Paraneptunicella aestuarii: one gene and its partner. The protein of the gene in region 1 interacts with the protein of each later gene in a pairwise test. Links are inferred from orthologs where the notes say so. Each region holds a gene or a part of one and is shown in the gene's direction. Other genes may lie near its edges.

What was found.
Region 2: the proteins of zipA (region 1) and ftsZ interact in binary tests that used the Escherichia coli proteins (3 or more experiments, as listed by UniProt). The link is inferred for Paraneptunicella aestuarii from one-to-one orthologs.

What each region holds. Positions count from the first base shown.
Region 1 is NZ_CP074570.1:2,249,712-2,252,987, forward strand. The notes cover bases 186-3,133. They hold zipA (cell division protein ZipA), read left to right. Parts: upstream 186-1,030; coding sequence 1,031-2,236; downstream 2,237-3,133. Other genes in these bases: smc (chromosome segregation protein SMC), read left to right, coding at 186-1,012; ligA (NAD-dependent DNA ligase LigA), read left to right, coding at 2,364-3,133. Outside these bases: more of smc, read left to right, coding at 1-185; more of ligA, read left to right, coding at 3,134-3,276. UniProt on the Escherichia coli protein: Essential cell division protein that stabilizes the FtsZ protofilaments by cross-linking them and that serves as a cytoplasmic membrane anchor for the Z ring.
Region 2 is NZ_CP074570.1:4,014,619-4,017,941, reverse strand. What follows is about bases 112-3,106. They hold ftsZ (cell division protein FtsZ), read left to right. Parts: upstream 112-1,030; coding sequence 1,031-2,182; downstream 2,183-3,106. Other genes in these bases: lpxC (UDP-3-O-acyl-N-acetylglucosamine deacetylase), read left to right, coding at 2,409-3,106; ftsA (cell division protein FtsA), read left to right, coding at 112-972. In the rest of the region: more of ftsA, read left to right, coding at 1-111; more of lpxC, read left to right, coding at 3,107-3,323. UniProt on the Escherichia coli protein: Essential cell division protein that forms a contractile ring structure (Z ring) at the future cell division site. The regulation of the ring assembly controls the timing and the location of cell division.

The sequences.
Region 1 (3,276 bases):
CATGCAGGAAAAGCTGCGCCATCTTGAAGATGAATTGCATGAAATGGCAATGCCGATGGAAGAGCAGGCTGAGCGTTTGGAAATTTTGCTTAATGAACGTAGCGAAGCCCAGCAGTTACAGGAAAAAGTCAGTGATGAATTGGCTGAAGTTGAAGGCTTGTTATCCGATATTGAAAAAGGGCGACAAGGTGTTCAATCCAGAATTGAGAAGGCGCGAGAAGTTCAGCAAAGTACCAGGTTGGAATGTGAAGGTTATAGGGTGAGAGCCAATGCTGTTGTTGAACAGCTACAAGAAATGAATCAACCGCTTAAACCTTTGTTAGAGCAATTGCCTGAGGATGCCGATGAAAAGCTCTGGCAAGACACACTGGAGAAAACCACTGCTTCGTTATCTCGATTAGGCGCAGTAAATCTGGCCGCTGTGGAAGAATACGAGATTCAGGCGGAGAGAAAGCAGCATCTCGATACTCAAAACGATGATTTGGTTGCGGCGTTGGAAACACTGGAAAATGCCATTCGCAAGATTGATCGGGAAACCAGGGCTCGCTTTAGAGACACCTTTGATCAAGTGAATAATGATTTGAAACAACTTTTCCCGAAAGTCTTTGGTGGCGGTGCGGCTTATCTGGAACTGACGGATGATGATCTTCTGGATACTGGCGTGACAATTATGGCGAGACCACCGGGCAAGAAAAATAGTACAATTCATTTGCTTTCCGGTGGCGAAAAAGCCCTGACCGCTTTATCATTGGTTTTTGCAATTTTTCGCCTTAATCCTGCACCTTTTTGTTTGCTGGATGAAGTGGATGCTCCTTTGGATGACGCTAACGTGGGACGTTTTTGTAAGTTGGTGTCTGAAATGTCCAAAAGCGTGCAATTTATATACATAACTCATAATAAAATAGCGATGGAAATGGCACTGCATTTAACAGGAGTTACTATGGCCGAACCCGGAGTATCGAGGATTGTGGCTGTTGATGTGGAAGAAGCCGTTGCTATCGTTAACGCATAAATAAAGGTTTGTTTATTGATGGAAGATTTGCGACTTGCCATTATCGTTTTAGGCGTATTTTCAATATTAGGCATTTTGGTACATGGTTTATGGACAATTCGGAAAAATGCCGCTAGTAAAGACGCGAAAAAAGAAGCTAACAATCCTAATCTGAGAAAAGAGCCGGAACTCAACGGGAATAGCAGTGATTACGATGATGTGGTCGGTATTGCCGATGATGATCCTCTTCTAAGTGATTCTATAAACGAATCCATTGATTTTTCTTCTGATAGTAACGCATTTAGAGTCAATGCTGATTACGACGATGATATGGGTACAACAAGTACCGGCGCTAATTCGTCTGCATTTGACGAAGACGGTATTGGTCAGGTGCGAACTGTTGCCAGAAATACGGTGGAGCCCAAATCCTTTTCTGTTAGAAAAGACATTTCTGCCATAGAAGATGACGAAGAATACCAGGAAGATTCATACAAAGAGCAATCGCAAAAGCCATCTTCTGCTTCGTCGGCTAAAGACGAATCTCTTGATGCTTATCCTGAACCCCCCCGTTCTCTTTTGAAATCGGACACAAAGTCTCCCGCAGCAACGGCAAAAAATAGTGAACCAGTTAAAAGTAAGTTGTCTTTGGCTGAGCGTGCCAAGCAATTGGTGAATGGTGGAGATAAGAAAGAAGTAAAACCTTCTACCAGACGAGTTGAGCCTCGATTGAGCGAAGATCAGATCCGTATGGATTTTGATGACCAGCAAGTTGATGTTGACGAGTCTGCTTCGGCCGAAAGCGCTGAGCCCATGCAACAGGAAGTGTTGGTGCTTAATGTAAAAGTGCCCGAAGGCAAAGAGATATCTGGAGCTTCTTTGTTGCCAGCATTGTTGACCCTGGGATTTAAGTTTGGTGATCAGGATGTCTTTCATCGCCATGCTGCCAGTAATGGCAAGGGGCCTAAATTATTCAGCCTGGCTAATATGTTTAAGCCGGGTACATTTAATCTGGACGAAATGGAAACCTTTAAAACCCAAGGTGTGTCTCTGTTTATGATTTTGCCGATTGAAGGCGATCCGCAACAGGTTTTTAATATGATGCATAACGCTGCTCGTAAACTGGCAGATGAATTTGGGGCTCAAATTTTAGATGGTCGCCGCAGTTTGTTGACTAAGCAAAGTTTGCGTCAGTACGTTGAAAAAATTAGAGAATTTGAACGTAAGCGGATGATTCATCGCGCTTAATTGCTTCTAATCAAAATTTGTTCAAAAGCTGCTGGGCAAATTTGTCGTTTAACTTTATCGAAAGTTAATTTGAAACCTAACTGGAAACTTAATTGAAAGCCTGGTGATGAGCCGGGCTCTGTTTTATATGCAAGAACAAGAAGATTTATTTTCAAATAGCCATGATTCTGAACCAGCCAGTCGTATTAACGAATTGAAATCAACGCTGGAAGACTACAACTATCAGTATTACGTTTTGGATAATCCAACTGTGACGGATGCTGAATATGATCGCTTAATGCGGGAACTGGTCGAGCTGGAAAAATCGAATCCAGAATTATTAACTTCTGATTCACCGTCACAAAAAGTGGGTGGGGCGCCATTGCCTGAATTTCAGCAGGTAACTCATGAAGTTCCCATGTTGTCCCTCGATAACGCCTTTAGTGAAGATGAAATGCGTGCTTTTGAAAAGCGCATGTTGGATCGATTAAAACGCTCAATCACTCTGACTTATTGTTGTGAACCTAAATTAGACGGGCTTGCTGTTAGTTTGTTATATGAAGATGGCAAATTGGTTCGTGGTGCTACGCGTGGTGATGGCACTGTCGGTGAAGATATCACGCAAAACGTGCGTACTATCAAGAATATTCCCCCTAGACTTCGTGGTGAACAATACCCTCAACGCGTTGAAGTGCGTGGCGAAGTGTTTATGCCTCTGGCGGGCTTTGAAAAGCTGAATCAGGAACAGGCTGTGCAAGGAAAGAAAATCTTTGTAAACCCTCGCAATGCTGCCGCCGGAAGCTTGCGTCAATTAGATTCGCGCATTACTGCAAAACGTCCGCTTATGTTTAACGCTTATTCCATGGGCTTGGTGGAAGGTGAAAAAGAAGAACTGGCCGATACACATTATGATCGTTTGCAGCAGTTAAGAGAATGGGGATTACCTGTTTCAAAAGAGATCCGTCAGGCAAGCGGTGTTGAAGAATGCCTCGATTATTATCGGGAATTGGGTAATAAGCGTCCTGAACTTGGCTATGAAATTGATGGTGTCGTGTTTAAGG
Region 2 (3,323 bases), 1.8 Mb from region 1 along the record:
CATGTACAATGCCAGAACGAAAGTGGCATGGTGCCTATTAATAATAAGGAAGTGACACAAGACGATGTGGATAATGTTATCCACGCTGCGCGTTCAGTGCCAATTGCGGCAGAACGTCGTTTACTGCATGTGTTACCGCAGGAATATACGATAGATGTGCAGGAAGGCATTAAAAATCCGATTGGCATGTCGGGAGTCAGAATGGAAGCTGAGGCACATATCATTACTTGTGCGGATGATATGGCAAAGAATTTAGTGAAATGTATTGAACGTTGCGAGCTGACAGCGGATCATATGATATTTTCTGCGCTGGCATCCAGTTACGCGGTACTAACGGATGATGAAAAAGAATTAGGTGTTTGTGTTGTTGATATTGGTGGCGGCACTATTGATATGGTGTTGTATACCGACGGCGCAATTCGCCATACGGCAGTGATTCCGGTGGCTGGTAATCAGATTACCAGCGACATTGCCAAGATATTCCGCACGCCGATTAGCCATGCGGAAGAGATAAAGATTAACTACGCCTGTGCGCTGAGAGACATGGTTAGCATGGAAGAAAACATTGAAGTGCCAAGCGTAGGCGGGCGACCTTCTCGTTCATTGTCGAGACATACATTGGCAGAAGTGATTGAGCCCAGATATCAGGAGTTGTTTGAACTGGTACATAGAGAAATTCGTAACAGTGGCCTGGGTGAGCAGATTGCTGCGGGTCTTGTGCTAACTGGCGGTTCTTCCAAGATGGAAGGGGCGGTTGAGTTTGCTGAGGAATTTTTCCAAATGCCGGTTCGCGTAGGACGAGCGACAAAGGTGAAAGGGTTGTCTGAATATGTTGAAGATCCAGCCTTTTCCACTGCGGTTGGCTTATTACATTATGGTAATGAGATGGCGCAGGCAAAGAATACCAATAAAAACAAAGCTGGCGAAAGCGTTTGGCAACGCTTGCAAAGCTGGTTTAAAGGGGAATTTTAGTGTGGGGACTGCTTTCAGTCACTGCATTTAAAAGTGCGTTAAATTTCGGAGAGTGATTATGTTTGAGTTAATGGATAGCCACAGCGAAGAAGCTGTAATTAAAGTCATCGGAGTCGGTGGCGGTGGCGGAAACGCCGTAGAACACATGGTTTCGCATAGTATTGAGGGTGTTGAATTTATTGCTGTTAACACTGATGCTCAGGTACTGCGAAGCTCATCTGCCAATGTTACCTTGCAAATTGGTTCTGAGGTAACAAAAGGCTTAGGTGCAGGTGCTAACCCTGAAGTAGGGCGTACTGCGGCACAGGAAGATCGTGAAACAATCCGTCAGGCACTGGAAGGTGCGGATATGATCTTCATCACTGCCGGTATGGGCGGTGGTACAGGCACTGGTGCAGCGCCGGAAGTCGCCAAGATTGCCAAAGAGCTTAATATCTTGACGGTAGCCGTTGTGACCAAGCCTTTCCCATTTGAAGGTAAGAAGCGTATTGCTATTGCTGAAGAAGGCATTCAAGAGCTGGAAAAGTACGTCGATTCATTGATTACCATTCCCAACGAAAAGCTGTTGAAAGTTATGGGGCGCGGAACTCCGCTATTAAAGGCGTTCAGTTCTGCTAACGATGTATTGCGCGGTGCAGTACAAGGTATTGCCGAGTTGATTACTCGTCCTGGTCTTATCAACGTTGACTTTGCTGACGTTCGTACTGTTATGTCAGAAATGGGAACGGCTATGATGGGCAGCGGTTCCGCAACGGGTGAAGACAGAGCAGAAGAAGCGGCAGAAGCGGCGATTGCCTGTCCATTATTGGAAGATATCGATTTGTCTGGTGCTCGCGGTATTTTGGTTAACATTACTGCTGGCCCTGATTTCGCCATCGACGAATTTGAAACTGTTGGTAATGCGGTTAAAGCCTTTGCATCTGAAAACGCCACGGTTGTTGTGGGTACGGTTATCGATATGGAAATGGCTGACGAAATCCGTGTGACCGTGGTTGCAACGGGTATTGGTGAGCGCAAGCCGGAAATTTCTCTGGTAAGCAATCGTGCGTCACGCGTTGTTAATGGTGACAATGATTTCCGTTTGCAACCGCAAGTTGACTATGCCAGTGAAAAAGTCAGAGCGACAGGTACTGATGATACCAAGGCTGAAACAGGAAATGATTTGGAATATTTAGATATTCCAGCGTTCTTGAGAAAGCAAGCAGACTAAATTTTGTTTCTGATACGGAACCTTATCCCAAAAGCGGTATCTAATCACTCTGCCGACTTTTGGGGTAATGTGCCGAACTGAGACAAAAGTGTTATTTGTGTCCGATGGGTTTATGTAAGTTTTTTGACAACTTGTACAAAAATCCATACAATGCCCGGCCTTTTTGACTATTTGGTCAGTAATTGCTACTTGTTAACGGCAGAAATATAAGCAAATACAAGAATCTATGATTAGACAACGTACCATTAAACAATCGGTTTCGGTCACAGGGATTGGGCTACATAAGGGTGACAAGGTACAGATGACCCTTAGACCAGCACCAGCCAATACGGGCATCGTGTTTCGACGCATCGATCTCGTCCCTCACGCCGATATTCCTGCGCAGGCAGATCTGGTTGGGGATACGATGTTATGTACTTGCCTGAGCAATGAAAACGGTGACAGCATTTCTACCGTTGAGCATTTGTCGTCTGCTTTAGCAGGGTTGGGAATTGATAACATTATTGTTGAAGTCGACAGTAATGAACTTCCTATTATGGATGGCAGTGCCAGCCCGTTTATATTCCTGTTGCAGTCAGCGGGTATTGAAGAGCTTAATGCTTCCAAGAAGTTCATTAAAATCAAACGTAAGGTTCGCGTCGAAGACGGAGATAAGTGGGCTGAGTTTCATCCTTATGAAGGCTTCCGTATTGATTTTCAAATTGACTTCGATCACCCGGTAATTAGCCAGAGCCGCCAACACATGGTGCTGGATTTCAGCAGCGATTCCTATATTGACGAAGTAAGCCGTGCGCGCACTTTCGGTTTTCTGAGAGATTTGGAATTTATGCATGCCAATAATCTGGCTTTGGGCGGCAGCATGGAAAACGCGGTTGCATTAGATGAATTCCGTGTTCTGAATCAGGAAGGTCTGCGTTATAGCGATGAATTCGTTAAGCATAAGATCCTGGATGCCGTTGGCGATTTGTATTTGGCTGGTCACAGTATTATTGGTGAGTTAAAAGCCTTTAAATCAGGGCATGGACTCAATAACAAATTGTTAAACCAACTGTTGCAAGATAAGCAGAGTTGGGAATTTGTTAGCTTTGATGAAACTGAATCTTCTCCAATTCAGTTTGGTTTGCCAGCCTGGATGAGCTAA